Regions from separate parts of the Pseudomonas sp. GW822-FHT06B12 genome, predicted to be linked through region 2. Evidence: riboswitches for the same ligand, from Rfam matches in the RefSeq annotation. Region 2 holds a riboswitch; the other holds the start of a gene.
The links. Region 2 has a riboswitch for cobalamin ahead of AC1RKH_RS25765 (CbtB domain-containing protein). Riboswitches for the same ligand answer to the same signal wherever they lie in the genome.

Region 1: it holds a riboswitch for cobalamin, as region 2 does, so the genes downstream of both, cobO (cob(I)yrinic acid a,c-diamide adenosyltransferase) here and AC1RKH_RS25765 (CbtB domain-containing protein) in region 2, are expected to answer to the same signal.

The regions. Positions count from the first base shown of each region.
Region 1 covers NZ_JBXALR010000010.1:18,545-34,058, reverse strand. The annotation lists gene hda (DnaA regulatory inactivator Hda) at 1-228, shown strand, start outside; gene AC1RKH_RS21010 (C40 family peptidase) at 442-1,062, shown strand; gene AC1RKH_RS21005 (C40 family peptidase) at 1,228-1,761, shown strand; gene AC1RKH_RS21000 (class I SAM-dependent methyltransferase) at 1,777-2,439, shown strand; gene AC1RKH_RS20995 (hypothetical protein) at 2,528-3,112, opposite strand; cobalamin riboswitch at 3,270-3,506, shown strand; gene cobO (cob(I)yrinic acid a,c-diamide adenosyltransferase) at 3,588-4,199, shown strand; gene AC1RKH_RS20985 (cobyrinic acid a,c-diamide synthase CobB) at 4,210-5,547, shown strand; gene bluB (5,6-dimethylbenzimidazole synthase) at 5,544-6,194, shown strand; gene cbiB (adenosylcobinamide-phosphate synthase CbiB) at 6,191-7,099, shown strand; gene cobD (threonine-phosphate decarboxylase CobD) at 7,092-8,084, shown strand; gene AC1RKH_RS20965 (cobyric acid synthase) at 8,081-9,532, shown strand; gene cobU (bifunctional adenosylcobinamide kinase/adenosylcobinamide-phosphate guanylyltransferase) at 9,654-10,175, shown strand; gene cobT (nicotinate-nucleotide--dimethylbenzimidazole phosphoribosyltransferase) at 10,172-11,227, shown strand; gene cobC (alpha-ribazole phosphatase family protein) at 11,224-11,799, shown strand; gene AC1RKH_RS20945 (adenosylcobinamide-GDP ribazoletransferase) at 11,802-12,533, shown strand; gene AC1RKH_RS20940 (MarR family winged helix-turn-helix transcriptional regulator) at 12,683-13,087, shown strand; gene AC1RKH_RS20935 (MFS transporter) at 13,179-14,387, shown strand; gene AC1RKH_RS20930 (hypothetical protein) at 14,384-14,506, shown strand; gene AC1RKH_RS20925 (OmpP1/FadL family transporter) at 14,590-15,514, opposite strand, start outside.
Region 2 covers NZ_JBXALR010000015.1:103,746-119,259, reverse strand. The annotation lists gene metH (methionine synthase) at 1-3,004, opposite strand, end outside; gene AC1RKH_RS25790 (fatty acid cis/trans isomerase) at 3,160-5,451, shown strand; gene nfuA (Fe-S biogenesis protein NfuA) at 5,563-6,147, shown strand; gene cobM (precorrin-4 C(11)-methyltransferase) at 6,316-7,062, opposite strand; gene AC1RKH_RS25775 (cobalamin biosynthesis protein) at 7,144-7,557, opposite strand; gene AC1RKH_RS25770 (CbtA family protein) at 7,554-8,255, opposite strand; gene AC1RKH_RS25765 (CbtB domain-containing protein) at 8,267-8,458, opposite strand; cobalamin riboswitch at 8,559-8,784, opposite strand; cobalamin riboswitch at 8,972-9,183, shown strand; gene cobW (cobalamin biosynthesis protein CobW) at 9,282-10,355, shown strand; gene cobN (cobaltochelatase subunit CobN) at 10,359-14,246, shown strand; gene AC1RKH_RS25750 (magnesium chelatase ATPase subunit I) at 14,444-15,451, shown strand; gene AC1RKH_RS25745 (vWA domain-containing protein) at 15,505-15,514, shown strand, end outside.

The DNA.
Region 1 (15,514 bases), on a different contig from region 2:
ATTTTTCAGATGCGGCCCCTGTCCGATGAAGACAAGTTGCGAGCATTGCAATTGCGCGCGTCGCGTCGCGGTCTGCACCTGACCGACGAAGTCGGGCATTTTATTTTGACTCGCGGTACTCGCAGCATGAGCGCTTTGTTCGAGCTGCTTGAACGCCTCGATCAGGCCTCTTTGCAGGCTCAGCGCAAGCTGACGATCCCCTTCCTCAAAGAAACCCTGGGCTGGTAAAACTGCGGCCTGCAGCGCGTTTCGGCATGTTTCAGACGTCAGAAAACCCGCTTCCGGAAAGGTATTCACGGCGCGTGCAGATTTAAAATGGGCTTAAGCGCTTAGATGTTAACGAGAAACCGATAAGTCACATTTGGATCGATTGAATTTGCAAATGAGGGCGATAGAAGGCATAGTCTCGCCTTCTTTACAACTTCAGCCACGGTCGTGCCCATGCTAAATCGCTTCGCACCCCTCGTGCCTCTCGCACTTGTCACCCTGCTTTTTGGTTGCGCGGTTCATTCCCCGGTCTCGCAACAAAACGATCAGCAGATTAAAAATTCAGCGACTGCCCAGTCTTCCGTTATTTACCAGGAAGAACTGGCTACCGAAAAAGAACTGGCCGATTTCGCTGGCCGCAAGCCTTACCAGCTTCCAGTTCTGGCCGACAGCATCCTCGAACGTGGTCTGTCCCTGGTTGGTACCCGTTACCGTATGGGCGGTACCTCTGAAGCCGGTTTCGATTGCAGCGGTTTCATCGGTTATCTGTTTCGTGAAGAGGCTGGCATGAACTTGCCACGCTCCACTCGCGAAATGATCAACGTGGATGCCCCGCTGGTTTCTCGCAACAACCTTAAGCCTGGCGACTTGCTGTTCTTCGCTACCAATGGTCGTCGCGGTCGCGTCAGTCACGCCGGGATCTACCTGGGTGATGACCAGTTCATCCATTCCAGCAGCCGCCGCAGCGGTGGTGTCCGGGTCGATAACCTGGGCGACAGCTACTGGAGCAAGACCTTCATTGAAGCCAAGCGAGCACTCGCTATGGCGCCAACGACAGTCACGGCACGCAAGTAAGCGGACTTTTTGTAAGGCTAACTTAAAGTCTTACTTGAAGTTTGGCGCGTAGCCGCTAGAATCCTGATCTATTGTTGACTAACTAACCGCGTAAGCCCTGCTTACGCGGTTTTGTTTTCAGCCTCTCGGCAGAGAAAGCCGCAGCCAGATCAGGATGTTCTGTATATGACGATGTCGGCCCGCCTCGCGCTTATCTTCTTCGCAGCGCTGCTCAGCGCCTGTGCCAGTCGTACTCCGCCGCCTGTTAAAGTTGTTCGCGCTCCGGTTTTTGCTCCCGCTCAATCTTTCTCGCCTGCCGCTGAAGACGTACTGATTCGCGCGTTGGGTCTGGTCGGCACGCCTTATCGTTGGGGCGGCAATACACCGGACTCGGGTTTTGATTGCAGCGGCCTGATTGGCTACGTCTACCGTGATGCAGCGGGTATTTCCCTGCCGCGTTCGACTAGCGAGATGATCGGCATGCAAGCGCCGGAAATCGGCCAAGAGGCGTTGCAAACCGGTGACCTGATCTTCTTTGCCACCAATGGCGGTTCGCACGTCAGCCACGCCGGGATCTATGTCGGTGAAGGTCGCTTCGTGCATGCGCCAGCCACCGGCGGTACAGTGAAGCTGGACAGCTTGTCCAAGGCCTATTGGCAGAGAGCCTACCTGAGCGCCAAGCGTGTTATTCAACCAGAACATCTAGCGCATAATCCGTAGCCTGCAGAGGTTGTCATGACCGCTCGCACACTCAATCTCGACGATTCCCTCTATAACTACCTGCTCGACGTTTCCTTGCGCGAAACGCCGCTGCTGCGCCGTTTGCGTGATGAAACCCAGGCGCTGCCGATGGCGCGCTGGCAGGTAGCGCCCGAGCAGGGGCAGTTTCTCGCTATGCTGGTCAAGCTTACGGGCGCCAGGCGTTTGCTTGAAGTGGGCACTTTCACCGGCTACAGCGCTTTGTGCATGGCGGCCGCCTTGCCGGATGACGGTTCGCTGATCTGCTGTGACATTCCCGGAGAGTACAACGCCACGGCGCGCCGTTACTGGCAGGAGGCAGGCCTTGCTGAGCGCATCGATTTGCGTTTGGCGCCCGCGTTGCAAACCCTGGCTCAACTTGAGCAGCAAGGGCAGGGCGGTTGCTTCGATCTGATCTTCATCGATGCCGACAAGGCCAACTATCCGGCTTATCTGGAAAGCGCTTTGCGGCTGCTGCGAAGCGGTGGGTTGGCGGTATTCGACAACACGCTGTGGAGTGGGCGAGTACTGGAAGAAAATCCCGCGAGCGAAGACACCCGAGCCATCCAGGCACTTAATCGTGCCTTGAAGGATGATTCGCGTGTCGATCTGTCGTTGTTGCCTTTGGGCGATGGTCTGACGCTTTGTCGCAAAAAGTAATGGGTTGATGGAAAAGATCGCAGCCTGCGGCAGCTCCTGTAGGAGCTGCCGCAGGCTGCGATCTTTTGACGTTTTGTTCCTCGTGTTATCAGCCGCGTGCCTCTTTGAGCAACAGTGCGATACCTGGATGGTAGTTGCCGGCTTCGTTGTGCAATTTGCGGTAGGCGTAGGGGAAGTACCAGGCCACGGCGCAGGTGTGCTCCTTTTGCAGGTCGTCGACCATGTCCTGGAGTTCTTCCGGGGTAGGACTGTGTTGGGTCTTTTGTGGGGCGACGAACAGGCAGCCGAGCTTCAGGTCGCTGGCATAGCTGATTTTTTTCGCATCGCTCACGGCATCAAGCAGGGCCTGGGTGAGGTTCAGGTTATTGACCCGTGGCCAGCGTTGGGTGGCCTGAAGATAGGCGCGCTCTTCTCCGCTTGCGATAAACAGATCGGCGCGGCCATTACGCTCGCCTTCCTCGATCTGCTTTTTCGTCGGAGTCTGTTCAAGGGTGACCATTTCTGCCATCCATGCCGCTGCCGAAAGCAGGCTCAGGTTGGCGCGTTCGTCAAACCAGTAAGGACTTTCATTATCGCCGCGTACCGCGTTGTAGCGGTCGATACACTCGAACCAGCGCTCCAGCACCGGACGCAGGAATTCCAGCTTGGGATTACTGATGATCATGCCTTGCATGCTGCTCACCCTTTGTTCTTGTGGTGTAAGGTTGTGGCTCTTTGATATCACTGCTTTCAGTGTGGCACAAGATTGGCGCCAGTTTATTGATCGAGGTCGGTTTCTATCTATCGATGAGTCCCCGGCTTTAATTGACGCTCCACCCCCAACCCTCTAACCTTCGCGACTTGTTTCAGGTGCTCTGTGACCCAGTGGTCGACCGAGTGAAACAGGGAAGCCGGTGAGGGCGCGTTCTTTGACAGAGCGGGCGACGATCCCGGCGCTGCCCCCGCAACGGTAAATGAGTAAAAACTGCGCTTTGAGCCACTGTGTCGAAGGTCGACATGGGAAGGCGCGCAGTTCGGCCATCCCGCCGCTCATGAGCCCGGAGACCGGCCTGATCCATCCAGCGGCATCACGGTGGGCGATGCCAGGCTTCTTGCCGTCTATTTCTATGCCTGCCCGCCGTTATCCAGCCTCAACGGAGAGCTCCCCCATGACTGATTCCCCTGATCGTGACGAACGCCATCTGGCGCGCATGCTGCGCAAGAAAGCCGTGATCGATGAGCGCATTGCCAATTCGCCGAACGAATGCGGTTTGCTGCTGGTTCTGTCCGGCAACGGCAAGGGCAAAAGCAGTTCAGCGTTCGGCATGCTTGCCCGGGCGATGGGCCACGGCATGCAGTGCGGCGTAGTGCAGTTCATCAAGGGGCGCAGCAGTACCGGCGAGGAGCTGTTCTTCCGCCGCTTCCCGGAACAAGTGCGCTTCCATGTGATGGGTGAAGGTTTCACCTGGGAAACCCAGGATCGCCAGCGCGATATCGCCGCCGCCGAGGCCGCGTGGGAAGTCTCCCGTGAACTTCTACGTGACCCGGACATTGGCCTGGTGGTGCTCGATGAGCTGAACATTGCCCTCAAGCACGGTTACCTGGACCTTGACCAGGTGCTCAGCGATTTGCAGGCGCGTCCGCCGATGCAGCATGTGGTGGTCACCGGTCGTGGCGCCAAGCCGGAAATGATCGAGCTGGCCGACACCGTCACTGAAATGGGCATGATCAAGCACGCCTTCCAGGCCGGGATCAAAGCGCAGAAAGGCGTTGAGCTGTGAGCCTCTTTATATGAATAGCAGTCGTTTCTGCCCGGCGGTATTGATTGCCGCACCGGCTTCCGGTCAGGGCAAAACCACCGTCACCGCCGCGCTGGCCCGTTTGCATCGCAATCAGGGGCGCAAGGTTCGAGTGTTCAAATGCGGCCCGGACTTTCTTGATCCGATGATTCTCGAGCGCGCCAGTGGTGCGCCGGTGTATCAGCTGGACATGTGGATGGTCGGCGAACAGGAAAGTCGTCGGTTGTTGTGGGACGCGGCCGCTGAGGCTGACCTTATCTTGATCGAAGGCGTCATGGGCCTGTTCGATGGCACGCCGTCCAGCGCCGATCTGGCGCGGCACTTCGGCGTGCCGGTGCTGGGCGTGATCGACGGCACCGCCATGGCCCAGACCTTCGGCGCGCTGGCGTTGGGGCTGGCGCGTTATCAGCCGGACTTGCCGTTCGCCGGTGTCTTGGCCAACCGCGTCGGCACCTTGCGTCACGCGCAACTGCTCGAAGGCAGCCTCACCGAAGGCCTGCGCTGGTATGGCGCCTTGTCCCGGGAAACCGCGATCGAACTGCCGAGCCGTCACCTGGGCTTGGTCCAGGCCAGTGAGTTGAACGACCTTGACCTGCGACTCGATGCAGCCGCCGAAGCCTTGGCCAGCAGTTGCGAAGTGGCGTTGCCGCCCGCCGTCGAGTTCGCCGCGCCTGACGTGATCGCTGCCGAGCCGTTGCTGGCGGGTGTGCGAATTGCCGTGGCTCGTGACGAAGCGTTCGCCTTCACGTATGGCGCGAGCCTCGACTTGCTGCGGGCGATGGGCGCCGAGTTGCGATTCTTCTCGCCGATCCATGACTGTGATCTGCCAGAAGCCGACAGCCTGTATCTGCCCGGTGGCTATCCGGAATTGCACCACGTGGCGTTGGCTGAAAACAGCACAATGCTCGATGCGATTCGCGCGCACCACGCCGCTGGCAAGCCGTTGCTGGCGGAATGTGGCGGCATGCTGTATTTGCTCGACTCACTGACTGATGTCGACGGTACGCGTGCTGAGTTGGTAGGGCTGTTGGCGGGTGATGCGGTGATGCAAAAGCGTCTGGCGGCGTTGGCCTTGCAAGCGGTCGAATTGCCGGAAGGCGCGCTGCGCGGCCACACATACCACCATTCGTTGACCAGCACCGAGCTTGAGCCGATCGCCCGTGGTCTGAGCCCAAACGGTGGGCGCGGCGCCGAAGCGGTTTACCGTGAAGGGCGGATGACGGCTTCTTATGTGCACTTCTATTTCCCTTCCAATCCATCGGCGATCGCCGCGCTGTTTGCGCCAGACCTGAACCCTGTGGGAGCGGGCTTGCCCGCGAAGAGGCCATGACAGACAACGCATTTTCAGAGGCCGAGCGCGAAGCGGTTTATCGCGCGATTGCCGAACGTCGTGACATGCGTCACTTCAGCGGTGGCAGCGTCGAACCCGAGCTGCTCCGGCGTTTGCTAGAAGCGGCGCATCGGGCCCCGAGTGTCGGCTTGATGCAGCCCTGGCGGTTCATCCGCATCAGCGACCGGGCGTTACGTGGCCAGATCCAGCAACTGGTGGAAGAGGAGCGGGTACGCACCGCCGAGGCGCTGGGCGAACGCTCCGACGAGTTCATGAAGCTGAAAGTCGAAGGCATCAACGACTGCGCCGAAGTGCTGGTCGCCGCGCTGATGGATGATCGCGAGCGGCATATTTTTGGCCGTCGGACCTTGCCGGAAATGGACATGGCGTCGTTGTCCTGCGCGATCCAGAATCTTTGGCTGGCGTCCCGTGCCGAAGGTCTGGGCATGGGCTGGGTCTCGTTGTTCGAGCCTCAGGCACTGGCGGATCTGCTCGGCCTGCCGCCGGGAGCCAAACCGCTGGCGGTGTTGTGCCTGGGACCGGTCAAGGAATTTTACCCGGCGCCGATGTTGGTCCTTGAAGGCTGGGCGCAGGCGCGTCCGCTAAGTGAACTGTTGTACGAAAATTTTTGGGGAGTGAGTCAATGAGTGTGGCGTTGCTGAGTGTCGCCGGGGTAGCGCTGGACGCGCTGCTGGGCGAACCCAAACGCTGGCATCCGCTGGTGGCGTTCGGCCGTTTTGCCGATCGTATCGAGCAACGTTTCAACTCCGCCGGCCGTGGCTGGCGCAGTCATGGCGTTACCGCCTGGGTGATGGCGGTGCTGCCGCTGACCCTGCTGGTGACGGCGTTTTCCTGGCTGCCCTACGTTGGCTGGATCGTCGAGATCCTGGCGTTGTATTGCGCCCTTGGCCTGCGCAGCCTCGGCGAACATGTCGAGCCAGTGGCTCAGGCTCTGCGCAGCGACGATCTGGATGAAGCGCGCCAGCGTGTCGGCTATCTGGTCAGCCGACAGACCAGTGAGCTGGACTCTACCGAAGTGGCCCGCGCCGCCACCGAATCAGTGTTGGAAAACGGCAGTGACGCGGTGTTCGCCGCACTGTTCTGGTTTGCCGTCGCCGGTGCACCGGGAGTGGTGCTCTATCGTCTGAGCAATACCCTGGACGCCATGTGGGGGTATCGCAACGAACGCTTTGAACGCTTCGGCTGGGCGGCGGCGAAAATCGACGATGTGCTCAACTACATCCCGGCGCGTCTGGTGGCGTTGACCTACGCGCTGCTGGGCAAGACCCGCCTGGCACTCAAATGCTGGCGCACCCAGGGGCCGACCTGGGACAGCCCGAACGCCGGGCCGGTGATGGCCGCTGGCGCCGGCGCCCTTGGGGTCGAGTTGGGCGGTGCGGCGATCTATCATGGTGAGCTGCATCAGCGTCCACAGTTAGGCGAAGGTGTGCCGGCAGATGCAAACTCCATCGATCGCGGCTGGCAACTGGTTCAGCGCGGGGTGTGGTTGTGGTTGCTGATTCTCTGTGTGGGGGCTGAGTTTTATGCTTGAGCACGGTGGCCGCTTGCGCAAGGCGGCGTTGCAGTACGGCATCGCCGAAGCCGATTGGCTCGACTTGTCCAGCGGTCTGGCACCTTGGCCGTGGGCTATTCCGGACATACCGTTGCGGGCCTGGGCGCGTTTGCCGGAAACCGATGATGGCCTGGAACAGGCCGCACGCGAGTACTACGGCGCCACACAGGTGCTGCCGGTCGCCGGCTCGCAGGCGGCTATCCAGCTGCTACCGCGCCTGCGCCGTGCCGGCAAAGTCGGCGTGCTCTCGCCGTGTTATGCCGAGCACGCCGAGGCCTGGCGTCGCAACGGCTATATCGTGCGTGAAGTGCTGGAGCAGGAAGTCGACTTCTTTCTCGATAGCCTCGACGTGCTGGTGGTGGTTAACCCGAACAATCCCACGGGCCTGAGCCTGACCCCGGAACGCTTGCTCGATTGGCATGCCCGACTGGCACAGCGCGGCGGCTGGTTGGTGGTCGACGAAGCGTTCATGGACAACACCCCGCAGTTAAGCCTGTCGTCGTATGCGAATCAGGTTGGTTTGATCGTCTTGCGTTCGTTCGGCAAATTTTTCGGTCTGGCCGGGGTGCGATTGGGCTTCGTGCTGGCTGAGCGCAAGTTGCTCAAGCTGCTTGCCGAACAGGTCGGGCCTTGGGCGGTCAGCGGACCGACTCGGGTATTGGGTCAGGTCTGTTTGCGTGACACCCAAGGGCACGCGCGCCAACGCTTGCGCAGTGAAGAAGCAAGTCAGCGTCTGGCTGAAGTCCTCGAGCGCCACGGCTTCAAGCCACAAGGTGGTTGTGCCCTGTTTCAGTGGTTGATCACCGAGCGCGCTGAACACCTGCATGAATTCATGGCTCGGCAGGGCATCTTGCTGCGGCTGTTCACCCACAACAGCAGCCTGCGTTTTGGTTTGCCGGCCGATGAAGCCGATTGGCTGCGTCTCGAGCACGCTTTCGAAGCCTACGCCAAGGAAACCCCATGACCACGCTGATGGTGCAAGGCACCACCTCGGACGCCGGCAAAAGTACCCTGGTAACTGCGCTATGCCGCTGGCTGACGCGCCAGGGTGTTCGCGTGACTCCTTTCAAGCCGCAGAACATGGCACTCAACAGCGCGGTGACCGCTGACGGCGGCGAAATCGGTCGCGCTCAAGCAGTGCAGGCCCAAGCGGCCAACCTTGAGCCGCACACCGACATGAACCCGGTGCTGCTCAAACCCAACAGCGATACCGGCGCGCAAGTGATCATTCACGGACGCGCCGTGACCACCATGAACGCGGTCGCCTATCACGACTACAAAGCCATCGCGATGCAAGCTGTGTTGGCCTCCCATGAACGCTTGAGTGCCGCCTATCCGGTGGTGATGGTCGAAGGCGCGGGTTCACCCGCCGAGATCAATTTGCGCGCCGGTGACATTGCCAACATGGGCTTCGCCGAAGCCGTGGATTGCCCGGTAGTGCTGATCGCCGACATCAATCGCGGCGGGGTATTCGCGCACTTGGTGGGTACGCTGGAACTGCTGTCAGCCACTGAGCAGGCGCGGGTCAAAGGCTTCATCATCAACCGTTTTCGTGGCGACATCGCCTTGCTGCAACCGGGCCTCGACTGGCTGGAGGAACGTACCGGCAAACCGGTAATCGGCGTGCTGCCGTATGTCATCGACCTGCATCTGGAAGCCGAAGACGGCATCGATCAGCGCCAGACCGATAAGGCCGAGCAGGTGCTCAAAGTGGTGGTGCCGGTGCTGCCGCGTATCAGCAACCACACCGACTTCGATCCACTACGCCTGCATCCGCAGGTCGATCTGCAGTTCGTCGGTCCGGGGCAGCCGATTCCGCCTGCCGACCTGATCATCCTGCCGGGCTCGAAAAGCGTGCGCAGCGATCTGGTCTACCTGCGCAGCAACGGCTGGGACACGGCCATTGCCCGTCACTTGCGTTACGGCGGCAAGCTGCTCGGCATTTGCGGCGGTCTGCAAATGCTCGGCGAGCAATTGCATGATCCGCTGGGGCTGGAAGGTGCGGCGGGCTCCAGCGCCGGCCTCGGTTTGCTGGCGTTCGAAACCGTGCTTGAAGAAGAGAAACAGCTGCGCAATGTGCGCGGACGTCTGGCCTTGGAAAACGCCGAAGTCAGCGGTTATGAAATTCACGCCGGGGTCACCACCGGCGTTGCTCTGGAGCAGGCAGCGGTGCTGCTGGATGACGGTCGCAGCGACGGCGCACAAAGCGCCGATGGACAGGTGCTCGGCACGTACTTGCACGGTCTGTTCGAATCCCCGGCGGCGTGCAGTGCGCTGTTGCGCTGGGCTGGTTTGCAGAACGTGCAGGAAGTCGATTACCACGCCTTGCGCGAGCGCGATATCGAGCGCTTGGCGGATTTGGTGGAGAAGCATTTGGACACCGGGCTGCTGCGTGAGCTCTGCGGGTTTTGAGGACGCTGTACCGGCCTCATCGCGAGCAGGCTCGCTCCCACATTGGAACGCGGTCAACTGTGGGAGCGAGCCTGCTCGCGATGGGGCCTGTCGTTACACCGCCAATTAAAAGGTTATGACCATGTTGCAACTGATCCTCGGCGGCGCCCGTTCCGGTAAAAGCCGTCTGGCTGAAAAGCTCGCCAGCGAAAGCGGCCTGGCGGTGACGTACATCGCCACCAGTCAGCCACTGGACGGCGAAATGAGTGCTCGCGTGGCTCATCACCGCGAGCGCCGTCCGCCTGAATGGGCGCTCATTGAAGAACCACTGGAACTGGCCCGGGTGTTGCGCGAAACCGCGAGCGCCGAGCGTTGCCTGCTGGTGGATTGTCTGACCCTGTGGCTGACCAATCTGCTGATGCTTGAAGATCCCGAGCGTCTGGCAGGTGAGCGTGAAGCTTTGTTGGAGTGCCTGGCATCGCTGCCAGGGGAAATTGTTTTTGTCAGCAACGAGACCGGTCTGGGTGTCGTGCCGCTGGGCGAATTGACTCGCCGCTATGTCGATGAAGCCGGTTGGCTGCATCAAGCCCTGGCTGAGCGCTGTCAGCGTGTCGTGTTGACCATCGCCGGCCTGCCCCTGACTTTGAAAGGTACTGTGTTATGACTCATTCCTGGTGGTTGAACCCGTGCAAACCGATCAATGCGCAAACGCATGAGCAGGCGGCAGCTCGGCAGCAGCAACTGACCAAACCGGCGGGCTCCCTCGGGCAGCTGGAGTTGGTGGCGGTGCAATTGGCGGGGCTGCAAGGTCGGGTCAAACCGAGCTTGAATCAGCTGTGGATTGCGATTTTTGCCGGTGATCACGGGGTGGTCGCCGAAGGGGTTTCGGCGTTCCCGCAGGAAGTCACCGGGCAGATGCTGCATAACTTTGTCAGCGGTGGCGCGGCGATCAGCGTGTTGGCGCGGCAACTTGAGGCACGACTGGAAGTGATCGACCTCGGTACTGTCACGCCTTCGTTGAGTCTGCGGGGTGTACGTCATTTGCATATCGGACCGGGCACCGCAAACTTCGTGCACGGCCCGGCAATGACCCAGGCTCAGGGCGAGCAAGCCTTGCAGGCCGGCCGTGACAGCGTGCTGCGGGCGATCGCTGAAGGCTCCGAGCTGTTTATCGGTGGCGAGATGGGCATCGGCAATACCACCGCCGCCAGTGCTGTGGCCTGTGCACTGCTCGATTGCCCGGTAGCGCATCTGACCGGGCCGGGCACCGGTCTGGACGCGGCAGGTGTCAGCCATAAAGCCCAGGTGATTGAACGCGCTCTGACGTTGCATGCCGCTCAGCGCGGCGACGTGTTGCAGACGTTGTTCAACCTCGGCGGTTTTGAAATCGCTGCGTTGGTCGGTGCTTATCTGGCCTGCGCCCAGGAAGGTTTGGCGGTGCTGGTCGATGGCTTTATTTGCAGCGTTGCGGCGCTGATCGCGGTGCGCCTGAATCCGGCGTGCCGCGAGTGGTTGATGTTTGGTCACTGCGGGGCGGAGCCGGGTCATCGGCATGTCCTGGAAACCTTGAATGCCGAGCCTTTGCTGGATCTCGGCTTGCGACTGGGCGAGGGCAGTGGTGCGGCGCTGGCGGTGCCGTTGCTGCGTCTGGCCTGCGACCTGCACGGGCAAATGGCGACCTTCGCTGAAGCGGCTGTAGCCGATCGTCCGGCATGACGTTACGTCTGGATCTGCTGCGCCACGGCGAAACCGAACTCGGGGGCGGTTTGCGCGGTAGCCTGGATGACGCGCTGACCGCCAAAGGTTGGGAGCAGATGCGCGCGGCGGTGATTGACCAAGGTCCGTGGGATCGCTTGGTCAGCTCACCGCTGCAACGTTGTGCGCGCTTTGCCGAGGAGCTGGCCGAGCGGTTGGGCTTACCGGTCGAGCTGGACAAAAACCTGCAAGAGCTGCACTTCGGCGTCTGGGAAGGGCAGAACGCGGCGGCATTGATGGAAACCGACGCTGAGGCGCTGGGGCTGTTCTGGGCTGATCCCTATGGGTTCACGCCTCCCGACGGTGAACCGGTGATCGCATTTTCCGAGCGGGTGCTGGCGGCCGTCGAGCGCTTGCATCAGGCCTACGCAGGCGAGCGAGTGCTGTTGATCAGTCACGGTGGGGTCATGCGTTTGTTGCTGGCCCAGGCGCGTGGGTTGCCGCGTGAGCAATTGCTCAACGTTGAAGTCGGTCATGGCGCGCTGTTTTCGTTGCGCGTCGAGGCGGATGCCGTGCTCAGGGAAGAGGGCTGAACATGCTGCCATTCTGGATCGCCGTGCAATTTTTGAGCAGCTTGCCGATTCGTCTGCCGGGCATGCCGGCGCCTCAAGAGCTTGGGCGCTCGCTGCTGTTCTATCCGTTGGTGGGGCTGCTGTTTGGTGGGTTGTTGTGGGCACTGAACTGGCTGTTGCTCGGTACGCCAGCGTTGCTGCATGCAGCGTTGTTGTTGAGTGTCTGGGTGGTGCTCAGCGGCGGTTTGCATCTTGACGGTCTGGCTGACAGTGCCGATGCCTGGCTTGGCGGTTATGGTGATCGCGAGCGCACATTGACCATCATGAAAGACCCGCGCAGTGGGCCGATCGCGGTGGTGACACTGGTGTTGGTGCTGTTGCTCAAGTTCACGGCGTTACTGGCGTTGATCGATCAGCACTCGATGGTCGGATTGATCCTCGCACCGTTGATCGGTCGCAGTGCGTTGCTGGGGTTGTTTCTGAACACGCCGTATGTGCGCGCTGGCGGCTTGGGGCAGGCGCTGGCCGACCATCTGCCGCGCAAGGCCGGTCTGCAGGTGTTGTTGCTCAGCACGTTGGCCTGCTTGCTGATCGGCGGCTGGAGCGGTGTGGTTGCGTTGGCGTTGGCGGCGCTGATGTTTTTCTGGTTGCGTCAGGTGATGCTGCGGCGTTTGGGCGGGACCACTGGCGATACGGCAGGGGCGTTGCTGGAGCTGCTGGAAGTGGCGGTGCTGGTAGGTTTGGCGCTGCTCTAAAGCGCTTGCGTAGGAGCTGCCGAAGGCTGGGGCCGCGTTCGGACGATCTTTTTGTTTTGAAAATCAAAAGATCGCAGCCTTCGGCAGCTCCTACGGTCATTCGATATTCACATCTTGCTTTCTGTCAATCGCGGGTATATACACGCACCATGCTAGCCTCTCAATGTTTATGCACCAACCTGCGTCGCGCCGCTCGTGGCGTCAGCAGGCACTACGACGGCGCCCTCGACGGCTTCGGGATCAACGTTGCGCAGTATTCCTTGCTGTGCAATTTGCAGCGTCTCGATCAACCGAGCATTTCGACCCTGGCGGAAGCCATGGGTCTGGATCGCAGCACTTTGGGGCGTAATCTGCGGGTGCTGGAGGGGGAGGGGCTGGTGATGCTGGTTGAGGGTGAAGACCAGCGCAATCGCATCGTGCAGCTGACCGAGACCGGGCGTGAACGCCTGGCAGCGGCCTTACCGGCCTGGGAAGCGGCGCAACAGCGGCTGATCGATCGTCTGGGCGCAGAGAAACGTGCAACCCTACTGGCCTTGCTGGATGAACTCGCCTGAGGCGGCGGGCCTTTCCAAACGTAAACCCGAATTTAAGCCCGAACTTAAGCCCGAACTTAAGCGGGTATATACCCGCTACCGGAGAACAAGAATGACATCGATGTGGCGTACCAGCGGTTGGGTTCTACTCGGGAGTGCACTGATTCTTGCGCTGTCGCTTGGCGTGCGGCATGGCTTCGGGTTGTTTCTGCCGCCGATGAGCGCGCAGTTCGGCTGGGGGCGCGAGGTGTTCGCCTTCGCTATTGCCTTGCAGAACCTGATCTGGGGACTGGCGCAGCCATTCACCGGTGCATTGGCGGACCGCTTCGGTGCGGCGAAAGTGGTGCTGGTCGGTGGCGTGTTGTACGCCGTGGGGCTGGTGTTCATGGGCTTGTCAGATTCGGCCTGGTCGCTGTCGCTGAGTGCCGGGTTGTTGATCGGTATTGGCCTGTCCGGCACCTCGTTCTCGGTGATTCTTGGCGTGGTGGGGCGCGCCGTGCCGCCGGAGAAACGCAGCATGGGCATGGGGATCGCCAGTGCTGCCGGCTCCTTCGGCCAGTTCGCCATGTTGCCCGGCACGCTGGGGTTGATCGGCTGGCTCGGTTGGTCGACCGCACTGCTGGTGCTGGGAATGCTGGTGGCGCTGATTGTGCCGCTGGTGAGCATGCTCAAAGATAAACCGTTACCCGTGCTCGGTCATGAGCAAACCCTGTCCGAGGCGCTGCACGAGGCGTGTTCGCACTCGGGGTTCTGGCTATTGGCGTTCGGGTTTTTTGTCTGCGGTTTTCAAGTGGTATTTATCGGTGTGCATTTGCCGGCCTATCTGGTCGATCAGCACCTGCCCGCCAGTGTCGGCACCACGGTGCTGGCGTTGATCGGCCTGTTCAATATCTTCGGTACTTACACTGCTGGCTGGCTCGGCGGGCGCATGTCCAAACCGCGTCTTCTGACCGGCCTCTACCTGCTGCGTGCGGTGGTGATCGGCTTGTTCCTCTGGGCTCCCGTGACGCAGACCAGTGCTTATCTGTTCGGCATGGCCATGGGATTCCTCTGGTTGTCGACGGTGCCTTTGACCAACGGCACGGTAGCGACGCTGTTCGGTGTGCGAAACCTCTCTATGCTGGGTGGTATTGTTTTCCTCTTTCACCAGTTGGGCTCGTTCCTCGGCGGCTGGTTGGGCGGAGTGGTTTACGATCGAACAGGAAGCTATGACTTGATCTGGCAAGTAGCGATTCTTCTGAGTCTGTTGGCGGCAGCCTTGAACTGGCCAGTGCGCGAGCGCCCGGTAGCGCGGTTGCAGGCTCAGGCGAGTGCTGCATGAACAGAGTCGGAGCATGGCTCGCCGCAGCCGGTGCTGGCGCGCTGTTGTTGGCGTTGGTCTGGTGGGGCTGGCATCAGGGTGGCCTGGCATTGATGCAACTGGGTATGGGGACCTGTTGAGCGCCCACTAAAAAGCCCCGCCTCTGTACAAGAGTGCGGGGCTTTTTCAATTCAACGGGTGAGCTGTTCAGGCTCGCCGTGAATCAGAAGCGGTAGGTCGCGCCGACACCAAAACCATTGGCGCTGTTTTCGTACTTGGCGCTGTAACTGTCGACTGCGTTGGAACGATTCACCGTGACAGCTTCTTCCTTGAGGTAGGAGTAGGCGACGTCGATGGTCAGATCATCGGTGACGTTGTAGCCAGCGCCAAGGCTGAAGATCGTGCGGTCACCGGTAGGAATACGTGGCGAACGGTCAGTATTGTTGGTAGGCGACTGGTCAAAGGTCAGGCCGGTACGCAATACCCACTGCTTGTTCAACTGGTAGGAAGTACCGATGGCGTAGGCCCAGGTATTGTGCCAGTTCTGCTCTTCCTTGATGGTGCCGAACAGGGCTGGGGACAATACGCCGCCTTGTGCCGCAGTGACACCTTCGTTATTGACGGTAATGTCTTTCAGGCGGCTCCAGCGGGTCCAGGTAGAACCTGCATACAGGGTCCAGGCATCCGTCAGCTGTTGTGTTACGGAGAAGTCGACCGATTCGGGTGTTTCGATTTTCAGCGAGGCATCGTATCGGTTGCTTTTCAGGAAGGCGGAAGGAGCATTTGCGCCTGCGGTGATATCGGTATGACCTTCGAGATTGTATTTTACTTTCGAGTGATAGGTCAGGCCGACGCGAGTCGTGTCGGTTGCTTGTACCAGTACGCCGAAGTTGTAGCCCAGAGCGGTATCGTCGCCTTTGATCTTGACGTGTGTATCGCCAAAAAGAGGTACATCCGACTCGAGAGTGCCGCCAATGCGGTTAATGGTCGGACCGAAGCCGATCGATACTCTGTCGTTGAAGGCATAGCTGACGGTAGGTTGGAAGGTCACAACCTTGACTTCACTCTTGCTGCCGAAGCCGCCGCCCTGGAAGCCACTTTCATAGTTGGTAATCAGACCAAAAGGTGCGTAGACACCGAGGCCGAAT
Region 2 (15,514 bases):
CCGCGCGAGCGCTGATGAGCTTCTCGTCGATCAGTTTGGCGAGCATTTCCTGGGCATCGGCGTACAGCGCGGTGGCGGCTTCACCGACCACTTCGTCCTGGAGGATGCGCGGGAACTTGCCGGCCAGGTCCCAGGAGATGAAGAACGGTGTCCAGTCGATGTACTCGGCCAGCACCTTCAAGTCGATATTGTCCAGCACCTTGGCGCCAGTGAAAGTCGGCTTGACCGGCTCATAGCTGCTCCAGTCGAACTGCGGCTTCTTGGCGATCGCCGCCGGGTAGCTCAAGCGCTCGGTGCGGGCACTGCGGTTAGCCGTACGCTCGCGGACTTCGACATATTCCTCGCGGGTTCTTTCGACGAAACCGGCCTTCAGTTCCTTGGACAGCAACTGGGTCGCCACGCCGACAGCGCGTGAGGCGTCGGTGACATAGACCACCGCGTCGTTGCTGTACTTGGGTTCGATCTTCACCGCTGTGTGAGCCTTGGAGGTGGTCGCGCCACCGATCATCAGCGGTAGATGGAAATCCTGGCGCTGCATTTCGCGGGCCACGTGGACCATCTCGTCCAGCGAAGGCGTGATCAAGCCGGACAGGCCAATGATGTCGCACTTCTGCTCTTTGGCCACTTGCAGGATTTTTTCTGCCGGGACCATCACGCCGAGGTCGACGATGTCGTAGCCGTTACAGCCGAGCACCACGCCAACGATGTTCTTGCCGATGTCGTGCACGTCGCCCTTGACCGTGGCCATCAGGATCTTGCCCTTGGCTTCCGGTTTGTCGCCCTTTTCCAGTTCGATGAACGGGATCAGGTGCGCAACCGCCTGCTTCATCACGCGGGCGGATTTCACCACCTGCGGCAGGAACATCTTGCCGGCGCCAAACAGGTCGCCAACGATGTTCATGCCCGACATCAGCGGGCCTTCGATGACCTCGATCGGCCGGGCGAAGGACTGCCGGGATTCTTCGGTGTCTTCAACGATGTGCGTGGTGATGCCCTTGACCAGCGCATGCTCCAGACGCTTGTTGACCGGCCAGCCGCGCCATTCTTCGGTCTCGGCTTCCTTGACGCTGCCATCGCCCTTGTACTTGTCGGCAATGGCGAGGAGGGCGTCGGTTCCATTCGGGGTGCGGTTGAGCACTACGTCTTCGACCGCGTCGCGCAGTTCAGCAGGGATCTGGTCGTAGATCTCCAGCTGGCCGGCGTTGACGATACCCATGGTCAGGCCGTTGCGGATCGCATACAGCAGGAACACCGAGTGGATCGCTTCACGCACCGGGTTGTTGCCACGGAACGAGAACGACACGTTGGACACACCGCCCGAGGTCAGCGCGTAGGGCAGTTCGTCACGGATATAGGCGCAGGCGTTGATGAAGTCGACCGCATAGTTGTTGTGCTCTTCGATACCGGTGGCGACGGCGAAGATGTTCGGGTCGAAGATGATGTCTTCCGGCGGGAAGTCGACTTCGTTGACCAGAATGTCGTAGGAGCGTTTGCAGATTTCTTTCTTGCGCGCTTCGGTGTCGGCCTGGCCAGCTTCGTCGAAAGCCATCACCACCACGGCGGCACCGTAGCGTTTGCACAGTTTGGCGTGGTGAATGAACTGCTCGACGCCTTCCTTCATGCTGATGGAGTTGACGATGCCCTTGCCCTGGATGCACTTGAGGCCGGCTTCGATGACTTCCCATTTCGAGGAGTCGATCATGATCGGCACGCGAGAGATGTCCGGCTCGCCGGCAATCAGATTGAGGAAGGTCACCATGGCCTTCTTCGAATCGAGCATCCCTTCGTCCATGTTGATGTCGATCACCTGCGCGCCGGCTTCGACCTGCTGCAGGGCGACTTCCAGGGCTTCGGTGTAGTTGTCTTCACGGATCAGCCGGGCGAATTTGGCGGAGCCGGTGATGTTGGTCCGCTCGCCGACGTTGACGAACAACGAACTGCGATCGATGGTGAACGGCTCCAGGCCCGACAGACGGCAGGCCTTGGGAATGTCCGGAATCTGCCGTGGCGCATAGCCGGCGACGGCTTTGGCGATGGCTTCGATGTGCCCCGGCGTGGTGCCGCAGCAGCCGCCGACGATGTTCAGGAAACCGCTTTGGGCGAACTCTTCGATGACCTTGGCGGTTTGCGCCGGCAGTTCATCGTATTCACCGAATTCGTTCGGCAGGCCAGCGTTCGGGTGCGCCGACACGTAGGTGCTGGCCTTGTTCGACAGCTCTTCCAGGTACGGACGCAGCTCGCGGGCGCCAAGGGCGCAGTTCAGGCCGACGGAAATTGGCTTGGCGTGGGCGATGGAGTTCCAGAAGGCTTCGGTGGTCTGGCCGGACAGGGTGCGGCCGGAGGCATCGGTGATGGTCCCGGAAATCATGATCGGCAGCTCGAAACCGAGTTCCTCGAACACCCCTTGCACGGCGAAGATCGCGGCTTTGGCGTTCAAGGTGTCGAAAATGGTTTCGATCAGAATCAGGTCGGCGCCACCTTCGATCAGGCCTTTGGTGGCCTCGGTGTAGTTCTCCACCAGTTCATCGAAGGTCACGTTGCGGTAGCCAGGGTTGTTCACGTCCGGCGACAGCGAGCAGGTGCGGCTGGTCGGGCCCAGGACACCGGCGACAAAACGTGGCTTGTCTGGAGTTTCGAGGGTCTTGGCGTCTGCCACCTTGCGTGCAAGGCGTGCGCCTTCTACGTTTAACTCGTATGCCAGGCCCTGCATGCCGTAGTCGGCCTGGGATACCTGGGTGGCGTTGAAGGTGTTGGTTTCCAGAATGTCGGCACCGGCATCCAGGTATTGCTTCTCGATCGCCCCGATCACGTCCGGGCGGCTCAGTACCAGCAAGTCGTTGTTACCCTTGACGTCGCTTGGCCAGTCGGCAAAGCGTTTGCCACGGTAGTCCTGCTCCTCGAGCTTGAAGCTCTGGATCATTGTGCCCATGCCGCCATCGAGAATCAGGATGCGCTCTTTGAGGGCTTGCTTGAGGGCGTGTAGGCGAGCGCTGCGATCGGACATTAGGACTACCTGGTAAGGCCATTACGAAGGGCCAGCATCATAGCAAACCTGTGCGCTTTTAGAGCATGAGCTGTTTTTGCATGAATATCGCTCATGTTGATGGCTGGGCCAGGACGGTAGAATCGCGACGTTTTTTCATGATCGGGACCAGGGATATGTCGAATCGCGTTTTCATCAGCCTCTTTGTGCTGCTTATAAGCAGTGTCGCCACAGCACAAGGCACGGCGCCGGCGATCTCCTACACCCGTGATGTTCAGCCGATCTTCACTGAAAAATGCGTGGCCTGCCATGCCTGCTACGACGCCGCCTGTCAGCTCAACCTGGGCAGTGGCGAAGGTGCGGCGCGTGGCGCGAACAAGATCCCGGTCTATGCCGGTGAACGCAGCAAGGCGTCGGAACCGACACGGCTGTTTTATGACGCTTTTGGCAAAGCGGCCTGGCAACGCAAGGACTTCTACTCGGTACTCGACGCTCAGGGCAGTCAGGCTGCGCTGATGGCGCGCATGCTTGAGCTCGGCCATCGGACGCCGCTGCAACCTAACGCCAAATTGCCGGAAGAGATTGTGCTGGGGCTCGAGCGCGAGAACATGTGCCCGATGCCCGGGGAATTCGAGGCCTATGCCGGCGCCCATCCGAAAGAAGGCATGCCGCTGGCGGTGACGGGGCTGACCGATCAGCAGTATCAGACACTGCAACGCTGGCTGGCCTCCGGTGCGCCGATCGACCAGCAGGGTCTGGTCCCCAGCGCCAGAGAAGCCTTGCAGGTGGTCCAGTGGGAAAACCTGCTCAACGCACCGGGCGCACGTGAAAGTCTGGTGGCACGCTGGTTGTTCGAACACTGGTTTCTGGCGCATATCTACTTCAAGGACGGCGAACCGGGGCATTTCTTCCAGTGGGTGCGTTCACGCACACCGACAGGCAAACCGATCGACCTGATCAACAGCCGCCGCCCGAACGATGATCCGGGCACTCAGGTGTATTACCGCTTGTGGCCGGTGCAAGGGGTGATCGTGCACAAGACGCACATCACCTATCCGCTGAGCTCGGCGAAAATGGCCCGGATCAAAACCCTGTTCTACAACGGCAACTGGCAGGTCCACGCCTTGCCCGGTTATGGTCCGGAACGCCGTGCCAACCCGTTCGAGACCTTCCAGGCAATCCCGGCGCAGGCGCGCTATCAGTTCATGCTCGATAACGCCGAATACTTTGTGCGCACCTTTATCCGTGGCCCGGTCTGTCGTGGGCAGATTGCAACCGACGTGATTCGCGACAACTTCTGGGCGTTCTTCCAGGCGCCAGAACACGACCTGTACATCACTGATCCGGCATACCGCGGCAAAGCCACGCCGTTGCTGGCCATGCCCGGTCAGAATGACGATGTCGGCAGTGTGTTGAGCCTGTGGCACGCCTACCGCGACAAGCGTAACGAGTACGAAGCCTTGCGTCGTGACACCTACGCCGATGCGCCAGCGCCGAGTTGGTCGACCTTGTGGGCCGGCAACGACAACGCCTTGCTGAGCATCTTCCGGCATTTTGACAGTGCGTCGGTGAGCAAGGGCCTGATCGGTGAAGTGCCGCAGACCATGTGGCTGTTCGACTTCCCGTTGCTGGAGCGCACCTATTATCAGTTGGCGGTCAACTTTGATGTGTTCGGCAACGTTTCCCATCAGGCGCAGACCCGACTGTATTTCGACTTGATCCGTAACGGCGCCGAGCAGAATTTCCTGCGTTTGATGCCGGCCGATTCGCGTGACGGGTATCTGGACGACTGGTATCAGAGCAGCGGTAAATTCAAGATGTGGCTGGATTACGAAAGCATCGACAACGATAAGTCGACCGCGCTGATGCTTGACCAGAAGGACCCGAAACGCGACTTCGCCCAGCAATTGCTGATGCGTTACGGCGACCTGAACGCCAGACCTGATCCGATCAACCGTTGCGACGGCGCCTATTGCTCACGGCCCAATATCGATCCGGCCTTACAGAATGCCGAGCAGGCGTTGAGCCGCCTGACATCGCGCCCGGCGGCCGGGCTCAAGGTAATCGATCAACTGCCGGAAACGACGATGCTGCGCATCGAAAGTCGCAGCGGCAAGCGCGAGGTGTACAGCCTGCTGCGCAACCGTGCCCACAGCAACGTGGCGTTCCTGCTCGGCGAGGCACTGCGCTATCAGCCGGGGCTGGACACATTGACCATTTATCCCGGTGTGCTCAGCAGCTACCCGAACTTCATGTTCAACATTCCCGCTGAACAGGTGCCGGAGTTTGCTGCTGCCATGGAGAATGCCAAGGATGCCCGGAGCTTCGAGAAAATCGTCGAGCGCTGGGGCATTCGTCGTAGCCACCCGCAGTTCTGGCAGTATTTCCACGATCTAAGCCGATACATCCACGAAACCGATCCGGTGGAAGAGGGCGTACTGGACATGAATCGCTACGAAAACCTCTGATCGACTCGCCGGTCGTCCTTGCGGCGACCGGTTCTTTCCCGACAAAAATACTGGGACTTTGTCCGGCGCGATGATTGGCGTAAACTGCGCCCAAGCCTGCGAGGAATTTCCATGACCGCCATTACCATTACCGACGCCGCCCACGATTATCTGGCTGATCTGCTCTCCAAGCAGAACACCCCGGGGATCGGCATTCGGGTCTTTATCACCCAGCCTGGCACTCAATACGCCGAAACCTGCATTGCCTATTGCAAGCCGGGCGAAGAAAAACCTGAAGACACTGCGCTGGGGCTCAAAAGCTTCACCGCTTACATCGACTCGTTCAGCGAAGCGTTCCTGGACGATGCCGTGGTCGACTACGCCACTGACCGCATGGGCGGCCAGCTGACCATCAAGGCGCCAAACGCCAAAGTACCGATGGTCAACGCCGACAGCCCGGTCAACGAACGCATCAACTACTACCTGCAAACCGAAATCAACCCGGGGCTGGCCAGCCACGGCGGTCAGGTCAGCCTGATCGATGTGGTGGAAGACGGCATCGCCGTGTTGAAGTTCGGTGGCGGCTGCCAGGGCTGCGGCCAGGCAGACGTGACCTTGAAGGAAGGTATCGAGCGCACGCTGCTTGAGCGTATTCCCGAGCTCAAGGGTGTACGTGACGTGACCGACCACACGCAGAAAGAAAACGCCTACTACTAAGGTGTTCGCTGCGACATAAAAAACGGCGCCCCGTGAGCGCCGTTTTTTATGGGTGAAATTCACTGACGCCATCGCGAGCAAGCTCGCTCCCACCTTGATTCTGGTCGCACACAAGTTCTGTGCTCACTGAAGATCTACTGTGGGAGCGAGCTTGCTCGCGATGAGGGCCTAAGGGCGGTAGAGATGCGCATGCCCGGCGCGATACAGCGACGATTCGCTGAAATTGTCACTGCCCAACACCCGGCCGACGAGAATCAGCGCCGTACGCCGAAACCCCTTAGCCTGAACCTTCTCGACGATGTTCGTCAGCGTCCCCACCACCCAATCCTGATCTGGCCAGCTGGCCCGGTGAACCACCGCAATCGGGCAGTCCGCGCCGTAATGCGGCAGCAGTTCAGCGACGATTTTTTCCAGGTGATTGACCCCCAGATGAATCGCCATGGTCGCGCCATGCTGGGCCAGGCTACTGAACTCTTCGCCCGGCGGCATCGCGGTTTTGTCGGCGTAGCGGGTCAGGATGACGCTTTGCGAGATGTCCGGCAGCGTCAACTCGGCGCCCAACAGCGCTGCGCAAGCGGCCGTGGCGGTGACGCCTGGGATGATTTCAAACGGGATGCCCAGCTCGCGCAGGTAACGAATCTGCTCGCCGATCGCCCCATACAGGCTTGGATCGCCGGAATGCACTCGCGCCACATCCTGGCCTTTGTCATGGGCGATCCTGATCAATTCGATGATCTGTTCCAGGTGCAATTCGGCGCTGTTGACCACCTGTTCAGCCTGATGGCCTTCCAGTACGGCTTCAGGCACCAGCGAGCCGGCGTAAATGATCAGCGGGCAGCTGCGAATCAGCCGTTGGCCCTTGACGGTGATCAGTTCCGGGTCGCCGGGACCTGCGCCAATGAAGTAGACGGTCATGGCCGGCTCCTGTGAAAAATTGTCAAAGCAAGGCTTCAGATGAAGATTGCTCATGATCGAAGGCGGGGATTATCGGGGATTTTACGCAGCGCCGGCCAATGCAAACGTTGCCTGGGCATATTTTTGTCGCGGGATCAGCAATTTTGCCGGCGCCTGGGCCAGTTGTTCGGCGAGGGCCAGCGCAGCACTTTCGGCAACGCCATAACAACCGGTGCGCTCGAAGGCGATTTGCGAGTGATGGCTGAGTTGCGGTTGATAGCTGGCCAATTGTTCGCTGCTGAAGAACAGCAATGGCAGCGCCAGTTGTGCGGCCAATTCGATCAGACCGGGCTCATCACGTTTCAGATCAATGCTGGCCAAAGCCTTGATCGCCTGCAATTCGATGTGATGAGCCTGTAACGCCTGATCGAGCAACGCGCGCAGCGTGCTGGCCGGGCAGCCGCGCTGGCAGCCCAGGCCGACCACCAGGGTCGGCGCTGCGCCCGTTTCACTCATGCGTGGTATTGACCTTCGCTTTTGCGGCGGAACAACCAGGCACTGATCAGGCCCAGGGCCAGCCAGAACGCGACGTTGGTCAACTGCGAAGCGATTTTGAACTGAGCTTCGAGGGCTTCCGGGGCCAGCATCGAATGCACTTCAGGCTGTGGGGCGCCAATGATATGCGGCACGGCCAGAATGGCGACGCCGAGCACCTTCAGCAGCCAGTGCCGGGCGAACACAATCAGTGCGATACCGACGGCGGTGGACGCTGCGGTGCTGATCCACCAGATCTGCCGTTGCGCCAGGTCTGCGGCGGCAGTGCCCGGCAACTCAGGCGGCAAGCCCAGGGTTGGTGCCAGGACGAAGGTTGCATAACCGGCCAACCCCCAGAGCAGGCCCTGAGAGGTGCGGGTCGGTGCGCGCAAGGTGTAGAGACCGGCGAGCATCAGCGCAAAACCGACGGCGACCACCAGATTGCCACCGGTAGTCGACAGCACGCGTTGCCAACCGTCTTCCGGCTCCCAGGCTTCTGCATCATGGGTGTGGCCCGCCATTGCACCTTCGGCATGTTCATGGACTTCAGCCGCTGGGGCCTTTTCGTAGGTTTCCGCCTGAAGAATCAGCGGCGCGACCCAAAAGCTTTGCAGCAGGGTCAGCAGCAGGGCGGCCAGCAAGCCGGTGAAACCTGCAGTTTGCGCAATACGCTTGATCATGTCAGCGGGTCTCAATGGCACGGGAAAGCAGAGCTGTGACGGGTGTCGTGGGCGGCGTTGTGCACCGCTTCGATGTGCGAGAAGCCGGCGAAATACACAAGGCTAGCGCCCAGAATCGATGCGCCGATAGCGGCAACGAGGCGTTGGCTCAGGGTGGAGGTGGTGCTGGCGGTGACGTGGCGAGTACTGCTGATGATCGACATGGCGCTTCCCTCTGGTCAGTCAGTGGGTGAATCGAGCGCATGCAAACCCCCGCAAGCCAGGCACGCAGAGGCTAAAACAGCGCCCGCCCACCGCGGGTTTGTTATTGATGTGTTGCGGGCCGGTCTCCGGGCTCACGAGGGGCTGGCATTCGCCGAACCTGCAAGAATCGCCTTCCCATGCCGAACTGCTGACACAGTGGATCTGATTCTTCGCTCGCTTACCGTTGCGGGGGCAGCACCGGACTGACATGGCTTTTGAGTAAAGCACATGATTCACCGGTTTCCCGTTTCACCCTGTGAAGGGCACCCGTAACAAGGCGTGTAGGAGAGCATGGGCGAGGGCGGGGCGTCAATTGGCGAGCGTTCTCAACTCGATATCGAGGTGCCGCCATCGCGAGCAGGCTCGCTCCCACAGTTGACCGCGTTTCAATGTGGGAGCGAGCCTGCTCGCGATGGCGTCATATCAACCACCACAGATCTCTGCCCGAACATTGACCCGCCCCGATGCGATGCGTAGCCTTGCGCTTTCGAGGTTCTTTGGCGCATGCGCCGAAGCTAAGAAGGGAACGCGGTCAATGCCGCGGCTGCCCCCGCAACTGTGAACGGTTTCGTTTCTGCCATGCCACTGCGCTCTTTTGTTTTCAGGCGCGGGAAGGTGCAGAAATCGCCAGTCGAAAGACCGGCACACCGTCAGCCAGGAGACCTGCCTCGTCACAGATTCTCACTACAACCGGGCGGGGTGATCCGGTGGCGAACTCATCCGCGCGCTCAAGCGCCGCCGGTTGTCGTCCCGTATGCCCGCCACCTAGCCAAAGGGCATCCGATGAAAACACTGGCCAAACTTCCCGTCACCATCGTTACCGGCTTCCTCGGTTCGGGCAAAACCACCTTGCTCCGACACATGCTCGATAACGCCCAGGGCCGGCGCATCGCGGTAATCGTCAACGAGTTCGGCGAGTTGGGCATCGACGGCGAAATCCTCAAGCAATGCTCCATCGGCTGCACGGAAGAAGAAGCCAACGGCCGCGTGTATGAGCTGGCCAACGGCTGCCTGTGCTGCACCGTTCAGGAAGAGTTCTTCCCGGTGATGCGTGAGCTGGTCGCCCGTCGCGCTGACCTCGACCACATTCTCATCGAAACCTCTGGCCTGGCCCTGCCAAAACCGTTGGTGCAAGCCTTCCAGTGGCCGGAAATCCGCAGCGCCTGCACCGTGGACGCGGTGATCACCGTGGTCGACAGCCCGGCCGTGGCCGCTGGCACCTTCGCCGCATTCCCGGATCAGGTCGACGCCCAGCGCAAACTCGACCCGAACCTGGACCACGAATCGCCACTGCACGAGCTGTTCGCCGACCAACTGGCCAGCGCCGACCTGGTGATCCTCAACAAGGCCGACCTGATCAGCCCGGCGGATCTGGCCAAAGTGCGCCTGGAAGTCGCTGAAGAGTTGCCGCCAGCGGTGAAAATCATCGAAGCCAGCAGCGGTCGTCTGCCACTGGACGTGTTGATCGGCCTGGGTGCCGGCTCTGAAGAACACATCGACAGCCGTCACAGTCACCACGATCACCACCACGATGGCGACGATCACGATCATGACGACCATGATCACGACGCTTTCGATTCGATTTCCATCGAACTGCCACAAGCCGACGAAAGCCTGTTGCTCGATGCCCTGACCCAATTGGTAGTCCAGCACGGCATCCTGCGGGTCAAGGGTTTCGCCGCGATCCCCAACAAGCCGATGCGCCTGCTGATCCAGGGCGTGGGCACACGTTTTGACAAGCACTTCGACCGTCAGTGGGCCGCAGATGAAGCGCGCAGCACACGTCTGGTGCTGATCGGTCAGCAACTGGACGCCGCCTTGCTCGAAGCGCAATTGCGCGCTGCGCTCAGCGTTTAACTCATGCACCTGCTCAGGACCCAGCCCGGCGGTTTCGTCTCGGATGACAACATTGCCGACCTTGGCCAAACCCCTGCCGAACTGGTGATTCTGTGCAGCGGCGACTCCAGCCTGGCGCTGCTCGCGGAAGCTGCGCAGCAGTTGCCCGAGGACTACCCGAGCCTGCGCCTGGCCAACCCGATGCAGGTGCAGAATCACGCCTCGGTCGACATGTATGTCGACGAAGTGCTGCGCCACGCCAAGGTGATTCTGATCTCGCTGCACGGCGGGATCGCCTATTGGCGCTATGGCATCGAACGTCTGGTGGAGTTGTCACAACGCGGTGTGCAGTTGATTCTGGTGCCGGGCGATGACCGTCCCGATCCGGAGCTCAGCGATCTGAGCACGGTGCCTGTCGAAGACCGCGAGCGGCTTTGGCATTTCCTGCGTCAGGGCGGTATGGGCAATGCGCTGGACTTGTATCGCTACCTGGCCAGTCGCTGGTTGGGGCGCGATTACCGCTGGGCTGAACCGCAGACCTTGCCCCGTACCGCGATCTACCACCCGCACAAAAGCAACGCGACCCTGAGTGATTGGCAAGCCGACTGGCAGGCGGATCAACCGGTGGCGGCAGTGTTGTTTTACCGCTCGCATTTGCAGGCGGCTAACACCGCCTTCATCGATGTTTTCTGCCAGCGCTTGCAGGCCGCGGGACTGAATCCGCTGCCGATTGCGCTGGCCAGTTTGAAAGAGCCCGGCTGCCTGACGGTGGTCGAGGATTGGCTGGATGAAGTGCAGGCTTCGGTGATTCTGAACACCACCGGTTTCGCCCAATCCAGCCCCGAAGCGCCGCACTTGCGGCCATTCCGGCGCAATATTCCGGTGATCCAGGCGATCTGCGCCCAGGACAACGAACCAGGTTGGCGCGCCAGCGAGCAAGGGCTCGGCCCACGGGATCTGGCGATGCACATCGCTTTGCCGGAGCTCGATGGACGGATCATCAGCCGACCGATCAGCTTCAAGGACCTGGCCTGGCGCAGTGAGCGCAGTCAGTCCGACGTGGTCTGCTATCGACCGCAACCCGAGCGCATGGACTTTGTCGCCGAACTGGCGCGGCGCTGGGTCGAGTTGGCGCGGGTGGCCAATGCTGAAAAACGCATTGCGCTGATCCTTGCCAACTACCCGACCCGCGACGGGCGGATTGGCAACGGCGTTGGCCTCGACACGCCGGCAGCAGCGTTGAATATCCTGCGGGCGCTGCAGGCCGAAGGTTATCCGTTGCCCGCCGATTTGCCGGAAAGCGGCACTGAGCTGATACAGCAGTTACTCGGCGGGGTCAGCAATGACCTGGAGAGCATCGACCTGCGCCCGTGTCAGCAAAGCCTGGCGCTGGACGACTATTTCTCGATGTTCAATGCCTTGCCCGAAGCCAACCGTGCTGCGGTGCTGGAACGTTGGGGAACGCCTGAAAGCGACCCGATGTTCCGCAGTGGGCGAATGATGATTGCCGGACTGCGCTTTGGCCTGACCTTTGTCGGCATTCAGCCGGCGCGTGGTTATCAGGTCGATCCGAGTGCGGTCTATCACGACCCGGACCTGGTACCGCCTCATGGTTATCTGGCGTTCTACTTCTGGTTGCGCCAAACCTACGGCGCCCATGCAGTGATTCACGTCGGCAAGCACGGCAACCTCGAATGGTTGCCGGGCAAAGGTGTCGGCTTGTCCGAAAGCTGCTGGCCGGATGCGTTGCTCGGGCCGCTGCCGAACATCTATCCATTTATCGTCAACGACCCGGGCGAGGGCGCGCAGGCCAAACGTCGGACTCAGGCGGTGATCATCGACCACCTGATGCCGCCGCTGACCCGCGCCGAAACCTATGGCCCGTTGCGCAATCTGGAGCTGCTGGCCGACGAGTATTACGAAGCGCAATTGCTCGACCCGCGGCGGGCTCGCGAGTTGCAGCGCGAGATCCTCAATCTGGTGCGTGAAACCCATATCGACCGCGAGTTGCAGCTCGACGAAAAACTCGACAGCGACGCGGACGCGGCGATTTGGTTGCCGCGTCTGGATACGTATCTGTGTGATTTGAAGGAATCGCAGATCCGCGATGGCCTGCATATCTTCGGCGAGTCGCCGACCGGGCGGTTGCGCATTGACACCTTGCTGGCGTTGCTGCGGATTCCGCGTGGCGACGGGCGTGGGGCGCAATCGAGTTTGCTTCGGGCGTTGGCCAAGGCTTTCATGCTGGGCTTTGATCCGCTGGATTGTTCTTTGGCCGACCCGTGGGTCGGGCCAAGACCGGCAGAGCTGCAATCGCTTAGCGATGAGGCCTGGCGTACGGCGGGCGATACCCGTGAACGTCTGGAATTGTTCGCCACTCAACTGATCTCGCAGACTGTGAATACCGAGCTCGAGCTACTGAACCCGTCTCAAGCCAAGCCCGGTCCCTGTGGGAGCGAGCCGGCTCGCGAAGCGGTTAATCATTCAACATTGATGTCGATTGACCCAGCGCTTTCGCGAGCAGGCTCGCTCCCACAGGAGGCAAGTTGGTCTGATGTGAAAGCAATCATCGACAACCTGTGTGAAGTGGTTGCTCCGAGACTGGACGCCTGCGGTCCGGCGGAAATGCGCGGTTTGCTGGATGCGCTCAGGGGCCGGTTTGTTCCGGCAGGGCCGAGCGGCGCGCCGAGTCGCGGACGTCTTGATGTGCTGCCCACCGGGCGCAACTTTTTCTCGGTGGACGTGCGCAACCTGCCGACCACCACCGCCTGGCGCATTGGTTTCCAGTCAGCGAACCTGATTCTTGAGCGGCACCTTCAGGACCACGGCGATCATTTGCGCCAGCTCGGGTTGTCGGTGTGGGGCACGGCGACCATGCGCACCGGCGGCGATGATATCGCCCAAGCCATGGCGCTGATGGGCGTGCGTCCGGTCTGGGCCACGGGCAGTCAGCGGGTCGATGACTTCGAAATACTGCCGCTGAGTCTGCTCGACCGGCCGCGAGTGGACGTGACCTTGCGCGTCTCCGGGTTCTTCCGCGATGCCTTCGCCAATCTGATTCGACTGTTCGATGCGGCTGTGCAAGCGGTTGCCGCGCTGGACGAGCCGGACGATATGAACCCCTTGGCGGCCAAGGTTCGCGCTGAACGTGAAGCGCTGATCCAGTCCGGACTGGATGAGGACGCCGCAGCACGACAGGCCGGCTGGCGGATTTTCGGTGCCAAACCCGGTGCTTATGGCGCGGGGGTGCAGGGCGCGATAGATGGCCGTTTGTGGCAGAGCCGCGAGGATCTGGCCGAGGTCTACCTGAATTGGGGCGGCTACGCTTACGGCGGTTCCGATGAGGGTACGGCAGCCCGCGAGCAGTTCGCCCAGCGCTTGAGTCAGGTTCAGGCCGTGCTGCAAAACCAGGACAATCGCGAGCATGACTTGCTCGATTCCAACGACTATTACCAGTTCCAGGGTGGCATGCTCGCCGCCGTTGAAAGCCTCAGCGGTGAAGCGGCGGCGAGCTACCATGGCGACCACAGTCAGCCAGACTTGCCGAAGATCCGCACACTCAAGGAAGAGCTGAACCGGGTGATCCGCTCCCGGGCGGCCAATCCGAAGTGGATCGACGGGGTCAAGCGGCACGGCTACAAAGGCGCTTTTGAACTGGCGGCCACCGTCGATAACCTGTTCGCCTTCGACGCCACTACGCAGTTGATCGACGACCATCAGTACGCCTTGCTGGCCGACGCCTATTTACTTGACCCGTCGACCCGCGAGTTCGTCCAGCAGCATAATCCGCACGCCTTGCGCGACATGACCGAACGCATGCTCGAAGCTCAGCAGCGTGGGATGTGGCGGGAGCCTGGGGCTTATCGGGAGGCGTTGGAGAATTTGCTGCTGGATATCGAAGAAGACGGCTAGATCAGCAGCGACGCAAGCCTAATGTGGGAGCTAGCTTGCTCCGGGCGGCGTTCCGACGATAGCGATGGATCAGTCGCGTTGATGTTGAATGGAACACCGCTATCGCGAGCAAGCTCGCTCCCACAGGTTGTGCTCTTTAACTGACAGGCATTGGTGCTTACTCCCTAGTAATGACTGACCATGATCGAGACCCAAAAATGACCGACACCCCGCATTTCCCGCTCTCCGCCGTGGTCGGCGCCGATTCCCTGAAACTGGCGCTGTGCCTGACGGCCATCGACCCGAAAATCGGCGGTGTGCTGATCGAGGGTCCGCGGGGCATGGCCAAGTCGACGTTGGCCCGTGGCCTGGCGGACTTGCTCGCCAGCGGGCAGTTCGTCACCTTGCCCTTGGGCGCGACTGAAGAGCGGCTGGTCGGCACCCTCGACCTGGACGCGGCGTTGGGCGAGGGGCGTGCGCAGTTTTCTCCCGGTGTGTTGGCCAAGGCCGACGGCGGTGTGTTGTATGTCGATGAAGTGAATTTGCTACCCGATCATCTGGTGGATTTACTGCTCGACGTCGCCGCCAGCGGCACCAACCTGATTGAGCGCGACGGCATTTCCCATCGGCACTCGGCGCGTTTTGTGTTGATCGGCACCATGAACCCGGAAGAGGGCGAGCTGCGTCCGCAACTGCTGGACCGTTTCGGTTTGAACGTCGCCCTTAGCGGCCACACTGCACCCGTTGAGCGCGGCCAGATCATCCGTCGCCGGCTGGATTTCGACAGCGACCCCCAAGGTTTTTGTGCCCAATGGGAAGCTCGGCAGCAGCAGTTACGCGAGCGCTGCCAACACGCCCGTGTGGCACTGACGAGCATTCCTCTGGACGATCAGGCGCTGGCACAGATCACCGAGCGGTGCTTTGCCGCCGGGGTCGACGGCTTGCGCGCTGACCTGGTCTGGCTGCGTGCCGCTCGCGCCCACGCGGCGTGGCGTGGGGCCGGGGCGATCAGCGAGGATGATATCGACGCGGTCGCCGAGTTTGCCCTGCGCCATCGTCGTCGCGACACGCCGCCTTCTGCGCCGAGCCAGAACCACGCGCCAGACTCGTCCGCGACTCAACAACCGAACCCCGGCGAAGGCCAGGGTCAATGGGGTGAAATGCCCGCTCAGGCATTGCCCATCGGTGCCCGTCGTGAAGTGCCGAGCTGGCCAAAAAAGCCCTAGGCATTCGCCCTCGATCTGACGCGGGGGCGAATGCCAAACCCCGTGCAGGACACCTGAAAAACG